DNA from 4 places in the Acidovorax sp. NN32 genome. Region 4 is predicted to be linked to each of the others. Evidence: predicted binding sites of a transcription regulator. Region 4 holds the regulator's gene; each other region holds the start of a gene.
What was found. The regulator FNR, encoded in region 4, switches genes on or off when oxygen is low (the NO sensors DNR and NnrR bind a similar motif). The targets are predictions, from matches to a motif close to TTGATNNNNATCAA.
Positions count from the first base shown of each region.

Region 1: ACT89O_RS01880 (hemerythrin domain-containing protein) is a predicted target of FNR. The motif match lies at 2,166-2,179, and genes of this name have one in related genera.
Region 2: ubiU (ubiquinone anaerobic biosynthesis protein UbiU) is a predicted target of FNR. The motif match lies at 1,978-1,991, and genes of this name have one in related genera.
Region 3: ubiM (5-demethoxyubiquinol-8 5-hydroxylase UbiM) is a predicted target of FNR. The motif match lies at 1,545-1,558, and genes of this name have one in related genera.

Region 1 is NZ_CP199679.1:403,715-407,120, reverse strand. It holds gene creD (cell envelope integrity protein CreD) at 1-38, shown strand, start outside; gene ACT89O_RS01890 (hypothetical protein) at 35-427, shown strand; gene ACT89O_RS01885 (sensor domain-containing diguanylate cyclase) at 444-1,490, opposite strand; gene ACT89O_RS01880 (hemerythrin domain-containing protein) at 1,586-2,101, opposite strand; gene ACT89O_RS01875 (hypothetical protein) at 2,300-2,881, opposite strand; gene ACT89O_RS01870 (CsbD family protein) at 3,001-3,219, opposite strand.
Region 2 is NZ_CP199679.1:5,277,148-5,280,553, reverse strand. It holds gene ACT89O_RS24410 (LysR family transcriptional regulator) at 1-660, shown strand, start outside; gene ACT89O_RS24405 (MFS transporter) at 646-1,830, opposite strand; gene ubiU (ubiquinone anaerobic biosynthesis protein UbiU) at 2,087-3,121, shown strand; gene ACT89O_RS24395 (U32 family peptidase) at 3,345-3,406, shown strand, end outside.
Region 3 is NZ_CP199679.1:167,950-171,355, reverse strand. It holds gene ACT89O_RS00815 (BCCT family transporter) at 1-849, shown strand, start outside; gene ACT89O_RS00810 (hypothetical protein) at 1,027-1,455, shown strand; gene ubiM (5-demethoxyubiquinol-8 5-hydroxylase UbiM) at 1,648-2,925, shown strand; gene ACT89O_RS00800 (class I SAM-dependent methyltransferase) at 2,960-3,406, opposite strand, start outside.
Region 4 is NZ_CP199679.1:2,059,089-2,062,494, reverse strand. It holds gene ACT89O_RS09550 (sulfite exporter TauE/SafE family protein) at 1-157, opposite strand, end outside; gene hemN (oxygen-independent coproporphyrinogen III oxidase) at 163-1,545, opposite strand; gene fnr (fumarate/nitrate reduction transcriptional regulator Fnr) at 1,733-2,455, shown strand; gene ACT89O_RS09535 (hypothetical protein) at 2,524-2,817, opposite strand; gene ACT89O_RS09530 (FixH family protein) at 2,869-3,150, opposite strand; gene ccoG (cytochrome c oxidase accessory protein CcoG) at 3,224-3,406, opposite strand, start outside.

The DNA.
Region 1 (3,406 bases), 1.7 Mb from region 4:
CCGCCACGCCCCCTACACCGCCGGTGAGCGCTGTATGACAACGCGCACCACGCCCCTGTCCTGGGCACAGCACCTGACCGGCCCGGCCGCAGGCGCTGCCGCGCCCCCACCCACCCTGACGCTGGCCGAAGCGGAGCGCGTGCAGCGCCACCGCGACCAGCTGATGGCGGCCCTGCGGGCGCAAGACCGGGTGGCGCTGGTCTGCGCCAAGCAGCACGTCCTGGAGGCTGCGTTCTGCCCGCGCAACGATGCCAACCCCGTGGGTGCGCAGGATTCGCCCGCCGTGCGCCGGGCCCTGCGGGATCTTTCATGGCGCATGGCTGCGCTGATACTGCCCCGCACCGCAGGGCACTCAAGCAGCGTCGAAATATTGAAAGAATATGGCCCTAGCGCTTTACTGACAAGCGCTAGCAGCTATCAAAATTAAAGCAAATTCGCTGCACTTACACCACCACGGTGCGGTTGCGGCCTTCGCGCTTGGCTGCGTAGAGCGCTGAATCCAGCGCGCGAAGGGTGATGTCGAGAGGGCGCAGGGGATCGAAGTTGGACAGTCCCATGCTCACGGTCAGCGCCAAGGGCGGCATCACCCCCGGCACCGGGTGGGTGGTCAGCGCGTCATGCACACGCTGCGCCACCGCCTGGGCCTGCTCCACCCGGGTAGCAGGCAACAGGGCCAGAAATTCCTCGCCGCCCCAGCGGCTCACCATGTCGGCCGCGCGGAACACATCGCGGCAGAGCGTGGCAAAAAGCTGCAGGGCCTGGTCGCCCACATGGTGGCCATGCACGTCGTTGACGCGCTTGAAGTGGTCGATGTCCATCATCAACAGACAGGCGGGTTCACCGTCGCGCCGCAAAAGGGCCTGCTCCTGCAAAAGACGCGCGGTGAACGAGCGCCGGTTGGCCAGGCCGGTCAACACATCGGTATGGGCCAGCACGGCCATCTGGCGGCGCGCTTCTTCCAGCTCCACCAGCATCTGGCCCTGGCGGTCGTTGGCGCGCTTGAGCTCCAGCAGGCGGATCACCTGGCGCGCCAGCGCACACAACATGTCCTGGGCCTTTGGGGACAGATGGCGCGGCCGGTGGTCCAGCACGCAGAGCGTGCCCAGGGCATAACCATCGGGCGTGACCAGCGGCGCCCCGGCATAGAAGCGGAGCGGATTTTCTTGGGTCACGATGCTGAAGTGCGCAAAACGCGCATCCTTCGCCAGGTCGGGCACGATGAAAACGCCGGGCTGCCGCACGGCGTAGCGGCACACGGACTGGTCCAGCGGGGTTTCCCGCAGCGGGAGCCCCACTGAGGCCTTGAACCACTGGCGGTGGCTGTCGAGCAGGCTGATCAGGGCGACTGGGGCTTCACACACATGGGCCGCAATCCCTGCCAGGTCGTCGTAGGCGGGCTCCATCGGCGTGTCGAGAATGCCATAGCGCTGCAGGGCTTGGAGACTTGCGGCCTCGTCGTACAGAGCCACTGGGGAAGAGGTTTCGGCCATGAAACACAGCGGTCATGCCGCCCACTTGCCTAGAGACTTGGCAGCATGCCACACCGGCGCGGCCTGCGCACGGGGGTAAGAGCCTGTTGACGCTCTCAGGCCATTGCCGCTGGCTCGGTGGCGGCAACACCGGCCGAAGTGTCGGAGCAGGTCGATCCACCACAGCCCTGGATCAATTCGCCCGGCAACGCGTGCGGCGCGTGCACCACGCCCGAGACCGGGTCAAAGCCCACACGGCGCAAGTGCAGGGCCAGTGCAGCGTCCATGCTCTGGGCGTGCTGCGGAAACCACAGTGCCAGTTCGCTGGCCATCACACGCAGCACTTGCAGGTCGCCTTGCTGGGCCCTCACCCCCCCTTCGCGCATGACCTGCAGCACCACCCGGTGCTGCATGCTGTGGCAGTTGCCCGAGGCAAAACGGGTGGACGCCATCCAGGCGTCCTCCTGCGCAAAATGGTGATCGGTGTGCTCCACGAGCGCATGCCAGGTCGAGAGCAGCTGCGCATCGTCGGCCCGGTCCACGGCGGCCAGCAGGTCTACGAATTCGCGGTGGGTGTCGTCCATCAGGGGCAGGTCCAGGGCCAGCGCGTCCGACCATTCAAGTTGTGCCATGGGAATCCCTTTGCAGCGAGACAAAAACAGGGAACGAGCTTAGGCCGCCAGCCACCAGGGCGTGTTGATGCAGGTCAGTTCGGCATCAACCGCTCAGCACCATCCGGACCCCACAATAAAAAATGCCCCGCACGGGGCGGGGCATTGTGAAGACTGCCAGCGGCTGGGAGTACCGGCCACTGACAGGTCCCCAGCGGATCAGCTCTTGCCGTACATGCGCTTCATGTCGTCTACACACTTGGACTTGGCATCACCCGACAGCGCATCGCAGCGCTCCTTGGCGGCCTTGTAGTTGGCGTCGTTCTTTTCAGCGTTGGCATCCTTGCGGGCCTCTGCCACGGCGGCGCCCTTTTCGGCGGCGTTGTCAGCAGGCTTGGCCTGCGCTGCGGCAACCTTGGCATCTTCCTTGGCCTTCACCTGGGCAGCCTTGGCGTCCTTTTCACAGACATCCTTTTCATTGCCCTTCAGGTCATCGCATTTTTCCTTGGCGACAGAGTAGGCAGCGTCAGCGCGGGCTTCTGCCACCTTCTGGGTGGCCTTGGGGCTCGGCTTGTACTGGGCTTCCAGTTCTGCCTTGGCCACATCTTCCTTGCCCTTGGCTTCCTTCACACAGACGTCCTTGGCGTTCGCCTTCAGGGCATCACACTTTTGTTTGTCAGCCTTGTAGTCGGCCGAGATGCGCTCCTTGGCGGCCTTGTGCTCGGGTTCGGTCATGGCGAAGGCAGAGGTTGCCAGCAGGCCGGCAGCCACGGATGCGATCAGAGTACGTGCGAATTTCATGGGTTTCTCCTCGGGATTGGGTGATTCAGGGGTGTCCAGCTGTCTGCACCAGGGTGCGGGAGCCGTCGTTTCCCGTGTTGCTGCAGGGCAGGGGCCGGGCCCCTGCGCCGGGCAACCGGTCAGTCGTTGAAGCGGAAGTCCGGGTGGCGTTCTTGCCATTCCTTGAGCTGCTTTTCGGCTGCGTCGCGGGCAATGCCCTGGCGCTCCTGCAGCTTGCCCAGGAACTGTTCACGCTTGCCATCAATGACGTCAAAGTCATCGTTCGTGAGCTTGCCCCACTGTTCAATCATCTTGCCTTTGAACTGCTTCCAGTTGCCCTTGAGGGTGTCTTCGTTCATGGTCTTCTTCCTTGCGGTTGTTTCGCTGCGGCCATGCCACCGATATGGCGGTAAACGGTGCCGGTCAGCGATGAGCCCACTGTAGAAACCCCGCGGCGCGCCACACGTAGGCAGTCAGAGGCAGAGAACGTCGGCCTGTGGACTACACCGATGCCAGACAAGCCGCTCAGGATCGCCGCTCAGAAAA
Region 2 (3,406 bases), 2.1 Mb from region 4:
CAGCGGCCCGATGGCGCGCGCCTGCTGGTGGGCTGCGTGCCGGTGTTTGCCGAGCGCTGGCTGCTGCCCCGGCTGCCGGCCTTCCTTGCACAGCACAAAGGCTGCAGCCTGCACTTGCAGGTGTACCCCACGCAGATCTACATGGCAGAGATTCCGTTCGACGTGGCCGTGCAGTACGACGACGCGGCCTGGCCCGGCGTGGTCCCAGCGCCCCTGATGCCCGAGGTTTGCGTGGCCGTGTGTGCCCCGCAGTCGCGCCACCGGCGTGCGACAGAGCGCGGCGATTTTCGGGCCGTGCCGCTGCTGCAGCTCAGCTCGCGCCTGGGCGCCTGGGACGACTGGCTGGGCCGCGCGGGCATCACGCGCGTGCCGGCCCACACCCTGGGCGGCCACCGCTTTGATCTGTTCTCGATGCTGGTGGAGGCGGTGCGCGCCGACTTGGGGCTAGGCCTGGTGCCCCGGTATTTTGTGGAGCGCGAACTGCAATCGGGCGAGCTGGTGCTGGCCCACCCGCACCATGACAGCGGTGCGCGGGGCTACAGCCTCTTCGTGGCGCCGGGGCGTCTGGAAGACCCTGCGGTGGCGGCCTTTGCGCAGTGGCTGCGCACCACGGTGGCCGCAGAAGGCGCTGTGGCTGAGGTGCCTTCAGACGCCGCGTGAAACGCGCTTGCGCTGCAGACCCAGCCAGGCCAGCGCCAGCCCCGTCACCACAATGGGCACCAGCGACCCGGCGTTCAGCAGCGTCCAGCCCTGGGTGGTGACCAGCACACCCGACGAGAACGCGCTCAGCGCCAGCGTGGCGTACACGCAGAAGTTGATGGCTGCCTGGGCGCGGTCCTTTTCTTCAGGGCGGTAGGCCGTCATGGCCAGCGTGGTGGAGCCGGTGAACAGGAAGTTCCAGCCCACTCCCAGGAAGAACAGCGCAATCCCAAAGTGGTGCAGCTCCACACCCATCAGCGCCACGGCCACGCAGGCGAAGTTGAGCAACACCCCCGCACCCATGATGGGCAGCACGCCAAACCGCTTGATGAGGTGGCCGGTGACAAAGCCGGGAGCGAACATGCCGATCACATGCCACTCCAGCACCAGCGCCGAGGCATCGAAGTCAAAGCCACACACCTGCATAGCCAGCGGCGTGGCCGCCATCAGCAGGTTCATCACCCCATAGCCCAGCGCAGCGCCCACAATGGCCACGATGAAGGCGGGCTGGCGCATCAGTACAGAGAGGGGGCGCCCCTGCTCGCGTTGGCCCGCAGCGTTGAGCACCACGGTTTGCACTTCGAACCGGATGGCTGCCATGCACAGCATGGACAACAGCGCCACGCCGATCAGTGCGATGTACGCGCCCGCAAACGGCACCGGGAACAGCGTGCGCGTGGCGCTGGCCAGGTTGGGGCCTGCCACGGCGCCCAGCAGGCCACCGGCCAGCACCAACGACACGGCCTTCTCGCGGTAGTCCGGGGCCGCCAGCTCGGCGGCCGCAAAGCGGTACAGGCCACCGTTGGCGCTGTAATAGCCCGCCACCAGCGTAGCGGTGCACAGCAGCCAGAAGCTGCCGCTGAACGCCGCCCAGGCACACAGCGCGGCCGATGCCACGGCCACGGCCAGCCCGATCTGGAACGACACCTTGCGCCCCCAGCGCGACTGCGTGCGCGCCACCAACGGGGTGGACAGCGCCCCGCCCACCACGTAGCCCATCACCGGCAGCGTGGCCATCCAGCCAAAGGGCGCCAGCTGCAGGCCCACCAGGCCATTGATGGCAATGAAGACAACGTTGTTGGTGAGGAAAAGGCCTTGGCACAGCGCCAGCAGCCACAGGTTCTTGTTCATGACAGGGCAGCGCCCGGGTTGGGCAAAAGGAAGGAACGAAAAGTGGGACAGCGTAGACGCAAGTCAAGGCCTGGCGGCTGTGGGGTGCGCTGCGGAGGCGGGCCACATCAAAACCCGACTGGTTTGCTCCGGAATTGTGCACCGCCGTTGATGAAGATCAGCGGATGCGTGGGGTGTCCTCATTATGGTGGCGCCCAGTGCTGTGGCCCGGCCCGGGGCCCGCGTTTGAATGTTTGTGATGGAACCCCTGAAATCGATGGAGGCGGTGCTGCCTGAAGCTGCAACCCCCGGACTGGAACTCGTCTGCCCCGCCGGCAGCCTGCCCGCCCTGAAGGCCGCTGTGGACCACGGCGCCAACTGCGTCTACCTGGGCCTGCGCGACGCCACCAATGCGCGCAATTTTGCGGGCCTCAACTTTGACGAGGCCGCCATCGCCAACGGCATTGCCTATGCGCATGGTCGCGGCTGCAAGGTCTTCATGGCGCTCAACACCTACCCGCAGGCGGCCAACCCGGGGCCGTGGCGCAGCGCACTGGACAAGGCGGTGGACCTGGGCGTGAACGCGGTCATCCTGGCCGACCCCGGCCTCATGCACTACGCGGTGCAGCACCATCCCCGGCTGCGCCTGCACCTGTCGGTGCAGGGTTCGGCCACCAACTACGAGGCCATCAACTTCTACCGCCAGCAGTTCGGCATCGTGCGCGCCGTGCTGCCGCGCGTGCTGTCGATGGAGCAGGTGCGCCAGGTCATCGATCGCACGCCGGTCGAGATCGAAGTCTTCGGCTTCGGCAGCCTGTGTGTGATGGTCGAGGGGCGCTGCGCACTGTCGTCGTACGTGACCGGCGAATCGCCCAACACGCACGGCGTGTGCTCTCCGCCCAAGGCCGTGCGCTGGGTGGAGACGCCGCAGGGCCGCGAGTCGCGCCTGAACGGCGTGCTCATCGACCGCTATGCGCCCGGCGAGAACGCGGGCTACCCCACACTGTGCAAGGGCCGCTTCGATGTGGGGGACGACGAGAACTACTACGCCATCGAAGAGCCCACCAGTCTCAACACGCTGGAGCTGCTGCCCCAGCTGCTCAAGATGGGCGTGCGCGCCATCAAGATCGAAGGCCGCCAGCGCAGCCCCGCGTATGTGGCGCAGGTCACCCAGGTCTGGCGCGAGGCCATGGACCAGTGTCTGGCCCACCCCCACCGCTACGCGCCCAAGACGCGCTGGATGGCCAGCCTGGACCAGGTGGCAGAAGGCCAGCAGCACACGCTGGGTGCCTACCACCGCCCCTGGAAATGAAATGATCAGGCGACAACCCCCTGAGCCGCTGCGCGGCTTCCCCCTTCTCTCTACGCGCTTCGCGCTAGGGGAAGGGGGACAACGCCAGCGCACGCCAGCGAAGCGCCGCATACGCGGCTTGGCGGCCCTTGCGCGGCGTCCCCTGGCCCGGATCGCGCCAGATCGAAGGTCGGTGCGCCGCTTTGAATCCGAAATATCACGATGAAACCCCGGAGACCGCCCCATGAAACTCTCTCTCGGCCCGCTGCTGTACTACTGGCCCCGCGACACCGTGTTCGCGTTCTA
Region 3 (3,406 bases), 1.9 Mb from region 4:
GTTCTGTTCCTCACTTCGGCCGTGTCGGGTGTGGCGCGCGGCATCAAGTGGCTGTCCACTTTCAACCTCGTCATGGCGGCGCTGCTGGCGCTGTCGGTGTTCGTGCTCGGGCCCACGGTGATCATCATCGACACCTTCACCAACACGCTGGGTAGCTACCTGAGCGAATTCGTACGCATGAGCCTGCGTATGACACCCTTCCGCGACAGCGGCTGGGTGAGCGGCTGGACGGTGTTCTACTGGGCCTGGTGGGTGAGCTGGTCGCCCTTCGTGGGCCTGTTCATCGCACGCGTCTCGCGCGGGCGCACGATTCGCGAATTCATTCTGGGCACCGTGCTGGCGCCTACGCTGGCAGCGTTTGTGTGGTTCTCGGTGTTCGGCGGTACGGCGCTGCATCTGGAGATCATGCAAGGCGTGCCTTTGGCGCAAGCCGTCAAGGCCGATGTTTCGACCGCGCTCTTTGCCATGTTCCACGCGCTGCCCTGGGGGGCTGTGATGTCGTTCGTGGCCACGTTGCTCGTGCTGGTGTTCTTCGTCACCTCTGGCGATTCCGCCACGCTGGTGCTGGGCATGATGAGCACTGGCGGCAATGAGAACCCGTCGGCACGCGTCAAGATCACGTGGGGGGTGCTGGTGTCGGGCATCGCCATCAGCCTGCTGCTGGCCGGTGGCGTGAAGGCGGTGCAGACCGCCACCATCGTGTTCGCGCTGCCGTTCACCGGTGTCATCCTGCTCATGGCGCTGGCGCTATGGCGCGGCGTGAAGGCCGACTGGGAAGCCGAAGACCGCCGCGACCGCGCCCTGCGCCGCCGCATGCGCGAGATGGTGGGGCCGCCCCCACAGCCGTAGGCCATAAGCTGGCGCCAGCAAGAGACAAGAGACGCACGCCCAGAACATGCCCGCCGCGCTGCCGGTGCACAAGGGGTGCAGGGGGCGCAGAGGGTGTGCGGTGCATACGTCTATCATCCGCAGCCACACCCGTGCGCCTTTTCTTTTATTGCCTCTTTTCGCATCCGGTACCCATCCATGACCATGCTCATGTCCGCCTGGCCTGCCCTGGCTCTGCTGCTGCCCGCCCTGGTGCTGGTGTCAGCCATCATTTTTCTGGTCAAGGGCAACCGCCGGGCCTTTGTCCAGCTACTGGCTCTGGCAGCGTGTTTTCTGATCGGTGCGCTGCTCATGGAATTCTTCATCTTCATGGCGGCACGCATGGCACGTTCGGGCAGCGCGGCCATGCCGGTGCTGGGCACGGGCACACGCCAGCTGCTGGAGACCATGGCCAGCCCGCGCTCCATCGCCGCACCACCGCTGTCGCTGGCCGCCATGGCGGCCTACAGCGTGCTGGCGGCGTACCTGTGGGTGCTGGTCACCTGGGGGCTGCACCTGCGCGGCAAGCCAGCGGGTGGCGCCCGCAAGAAGCCCGCCAAGGGCGCGCGCAAACCGGCACGCTCGTAACGCACCATAATTTTTGATGTTTTAAGGCCCTAGCGCTCATCCCGTATCATTTTTTAGCTATTTAATTTATAGCATTCAGGCACACTGCCTTGATGCAGGGCAAACCTCCGCGCGGAGTGCCCGCCCACAATGGCAAGCCCCACCCCACGGTTGCAGGGTGGATGCCGGGCTGCTTCGCCCGGTCTTCTTGCCATGACCTCCTCCTCACACAGCGACGTTCTCATCGTCGGCGCGGGCCCTGCGGGCCTGTCGCTGGCCATTTCCCTGGCGCAGGCCGGGTTCACCACCACCGTGGTCGAACAGCAGTCTGAGGCCACGTTGGCCCACCCCGCGCCCGATGGCCGCGAGATCGCGCTCACCCACCCCAGCGTGGCCACGCTACAGCGGCTGGGCACCTGGGCCGGCCTGGCGCCCCACGAGGTGGGCACCATCCGCGAAGCGCAGGTGCACGACGGCCCGCTGGGCCAGCGCAGCGCCCTGCAGCTGGGCACCCAGGGTACGGGGCTGGAGGCTCTGGGCTTCATCGTGCCTAACCACGCACTGCGCCGCACGGCCTATGCCGTGGCGGCACGCACACCGGGTGTCCGCATCGTGACCGGCGCCCAGGTGGTGCGCGTGGCCACGCAGTCCACCCATGCCGAGCTGGAGTACCTTCCCCAGACTCCCGCCGGTGCCCCCAGCGATGGCCCCGCGCCATCGCCACAGCGTCTGCAGGCCCCGCTGCTGGTGGCGGCGGACAGCCGCTTCTCGGCCACGCGGCGGCAGCTGGGCATTGGCGCACGCATGACGGACTTTGGCCGCACCGTGATCGTTTGCCGCATGCGCCATGCCCAACCCCATGGCGGCGTGGCGCACGAGTGTTTTGGCTATGAACGCACGCTGGCGGTGCTGCCCTTGCCCAATGACCCCCAAGAGGGGCATGCGCTGTGCTCGGTGGTGGTCACGGCGGGCACTGCCGACGCAGGTGCGCTGATGGCCCAGAGCCCGCAGGCCTTCGCCGCTACGGTGCAGGCCCAGCTGGGCGACCGCCTAGGGCCTTTGCAGCTGGAGGGCGAACGCCACGCCTACCCGCTGGTGGCCGTGTATGCACAGCGTTTTGCAGACCACCGCTGCGCGCTGCTGGGCGACGCCGCCGTGGGCATGCACCCCGTGACGGCGCATGGCTACAACCTGGGGCTGGCCGGTGTGGAGCGCCTGACGGCCGCCGTGGCGGCAGCCCGCAGCCAGGGCCACGACATCGGCAATGCCGAAGCCCTGGCCACCTATGCGCGGGCGCACCACCGCCACGCATGGCCGATGTACGAGGGCACCAATGCCATCGTGCGGCTGTATACCGACACGCGCCCCGTGCCGCGCCTGCTGCGGCAGCTGGTGCTGCAGGGCGCCCGGCGGCTGCCGCCGCTGCAGGCCGCCATCGTGGGGCAGCTGACGGGCAAGGCGCCGGTGTGGGCGCAGCTGGCGCGCTCCTAGGAGCGTGCTGCCAAGCAGCCACCGGCGAGCAGCTTTACGCGCTGTCCACGCCGAGAGTCGCCATGCCATACAGCGGCGCCCCCAGCCACGGCCACCACAACGTTTCCAGCACCACACCCGGCCAGCCATAACACTCCGACACGCTCTGCTGGCGCAGCAGCGCCAGGCGCGGGTGTGCGGCGGTCAGCTCGTCCATGCTGCCCACGCCCCAGTGGAACTCCGCCCCCGTGGGTCCCACGCTGGCGTGCTGCGCCGCGCGGCCCACGGCACGGTGCGTCATGACATCAATCACCAGGCGCGAGCCTTCCGGCGCGCACTGCGCAAACTCGCGCAGCACGGCCTGCACCTGCGCGGGCTGCAGGTACATGAGCACCCCTTCGCAGACGATGAACACCGGCTGCACGCCCGCGCCATCGCCCTCCCCTTCCTCCTTTGGCAGCCCCAGCCGCTGCCACCAGCCAGGCTGCGTGATGTCCACCGT
Region 4 (3,406 bases):
GAGTTGCCTGTGGCTGCGCATCGCCACCGGCTGTGGACGCCATGCCCACACCGCCCTGCCCGATCAATGCCCCACAAGGCGCAGAACACATGACCAAACAATGGGACCCGCCAACGAGCCCCATCAGCAAGGCGGTTGAGGCGACCGTAGCAATCATGAGGATCAGATGATGCGCGAAAAACGGGCGCGGTTGCGGTCAGCCTGCAGGTAACGGTCAAAGACCATGGCAATGCCACGCACAAAGAACCAGCCCATGGCAGTGACCTCGACCCCATCGGGCCGCACCACCACAAGCCCCTGCTCGGCCATGGTTTCCAGTTGCGCCAGCTCCGCAGAGAAGTAGTGGCGAAAGTCGATCAACCACGCTTGCTCCATGGGCTCAAACAACAGCTCGCCTTGGCACATCAAGGCCATGATGACGGCGCGGCGCACAAGATCGTCGCGCGTCAGGGCCAACCCACGAACGACGGGCAGGCGCCCCTGATTCAGAAAATCGTAATACTCATCCAGGGTCTTGGCATTTTGGCTGTAGGTGGCTCCGACCCGGCCAATCGCAGACACCCCCAGGCCGATCAGGTCGCAATCAGGTTGCGTACTGTAGCCCTGGAAGTTGCGGTGCAGACGCCCCTGGCGCTTGGCGACTGCCAATGCATCCTCAGGCAATGCAAAGTGGTCCATGCCCACATACACGTACCCAGCATCCATGAAGGCGTCCAGCGAACGGGAGAGCATCGACACCTTGCCTGCAGCCGCTGGCAACTCGGCCGAAACAATACGGCGCTGAGGCTTGAAACGTTCTGGCAGATGGGCATACGCGTACAACGCGATACGGTCAGGCCGCAGCTGCGTAACCTGGGCCAGCGTGCGGTCAAACGACTCTGGCGTCTGCCGAGGCAGGCCGTAGATCAAATCCACATTGATGGATTCAAAACCCAGCGAACGTGCGGACTCCACCAGCGAAAACACCTGCTCGGCAGGCTGTATGCGGTGAACGGCCTTTTGAACCTCGGGATCGAAATCCTGCACCCCAAAGCTCAGTCGGTTGAACCCCAGTTCCGCCAGCACTGCAAGGCGGTCCGCATTGACGGTGCGAGGGTCCACCTCAATCGAATACTCCCCGCCCGGCGCCAACGAAAAGCTGCGTTTGAGCATGCCCATCAGCTCCCGCAAGCCCTCGTCCGATAGAAAAGTGGGCGTGCCACCACCCAGGTGAAGCTGACTCACCACCTGCCCCGTGCCGCAGTGTGCTGTGTGCAAGTCAATCTCGCGGCTCAAATACCGCAAATACACCTCTGCCCGATCATGGTGTTTGGTGATGATCTTGTTGCAGGCGCAGTAGTAACAAAGGGACTCGCAAAAGGGGATGTGCACGTACAAAGACAGCGGCAAGGCCTTCGTCATGGAGCCCAGCCTGCGCTGCTCCAAGGCAAGCGCGTAGTCGTCCTGCCCAAAGGCCTCGACGAAACGGTCAGCTGTTGGGTAAGAGGTATAACGGGGCCCTGGCACGTCGAAACGGCGCAGCAGCTCGGGCGAAACAGCGGTCATGGGCAAATTCCTTGCGTACACTTCGACTGTGCCGTAAGCTGCACTCCATGTCCTTGACCTGCATCAAGTGATGGGCCGGGACGAACAGCGACAATTTGATGCACATCAGTCGCCCACCCGCAACCAAAGGCCCAGCCTGTTAGGCATATGGGGCGATATGCTCAAACCTTACCCAGCCTCTGTGCCTATGAACCCGCTCACCATCAAAGTCGCCTGCTCCAACTGCAACCTGCGCGAGCTGTGCATGCCGGTGGGGCTGAGCGAGGAACAGCTGCAACGCATTGACGAGGTCGTTGCCGTTCGCCGCAAGATCAAACGCGGTGGAACCCTTTTCCGCAACGGCGAATCCTTCACCTCGCTCTATGCCATTCGAACCGGCTTCTTCAAAACATGTGTAGCCACCGAAGACGGGCGTGACCAGGTCACGGGTTTTCAGATGGCAGGCGAGATCATCGGCCTTGATGGCATCGTGAATGACCACCACACCTGCGATGCGGTGGCCCTGGAAGACGCGGAAGTCTGCGTCATGCCGTTTGACCGCATCGAAGAGCTGTCCCGCGAAGTCACCGCCTTGCAGCACCATGTGCACAAGATCATGAGCCGCGAGATTGTCCGCGAGCATGGCGTGATGCTGCTCTTGGGCAGCATGCGCGCTGAGGAGCGCCTGGCTGCGTTCCTGCTCAACCTGGTTCAGCGCCTGCACGCCCGGGGGTTCTCGCAGTCCGAGCTCGTGCTGCGCATGACCCGCGAAGAGATCGGTAGCTACCTGGGCCTCAAGCTCGAAACCGTGAGCCGCACCTTCTCCAAGTTTGTGGAAGAAGGCATTGTCGAGGTCAAGCAGCGCCATGTGCGCATCCTGGAGACCGAGGCCCTCAAGCGCATCGTGAACAACCAGCAAGCCTGCCACTGAACCTGCTGTGGTCTGCCATCCTGGCAGTCCTTACCACATTGACCTTAGCCAATAGGTGGCACTACCGCTCAAGGGCACGATGATGTCTTGCGGCAGTCATCGGGACGTTCGCCTTCGGGAACCGGGCAACGGTTAAGTTCAAACGGTGACATCGCCAGCAGCGTGGTCAACGCGCTGGATGCCATCGTGATCATCCAGAACGCAAAAAAGGCAAGCGTGTACACGCCCTGCCGTGACAATGCCAACGGCTGCCCAAACCAGTGCAGGTCTTGCGGATCCACCATCGCAAAAACCAGCATTTCCATCACACCGGCCATCAAAAAGGCCGGCCAGGCAATCCACATCACGCGTTGCATCCACATTGGTTTGTCTCCTGGTAAGGCCGTGCAGGCATGCCGCCCGGCCAGGTGGGTTCAGCGCGGCTGGTCCTGGACCGGGGTGGCAGCGTGGTTGCGGCCCTTCATGGCTGGCAACAGGCTTTTTTCTGGGGTGGCCAGTGTCTTGTTGATCTCGATGCCCTGGCGGTAATAATCTTCCGCGACTACAGGGTCGGGGCGCGATATCGCGAGCCACAGGGTCACAAACCCTGCAATGATCACGATCACGGGACCGGCGATGATCAGCCACACATGGCCAAACCTCCACCAGGGTGCAGCGGCAGAAGGGGCAGTGCCGAGGGCGGAACTGGATGGCATGGTGCTTACTCCTCAAAAATTATCTTGCTCAAAGCAAGACCCGCGAAGGTCTTGCACCCGGGCGCGCGCTGCGTTATCGCGGCACCAGAAACACGGATTTCTCGCTCACATGGGCGTCCGCGCTCAAAGCCTGGACATCGAACTGCACGGCATGTGATCCTGAAGGGGCTGATCCATAGGGTATCTGCAAACGGACGGCCACCCACCGGGACTCCGCCGCACCGATGTCCACCTCGGCATCAGAAGCGACTTCCAG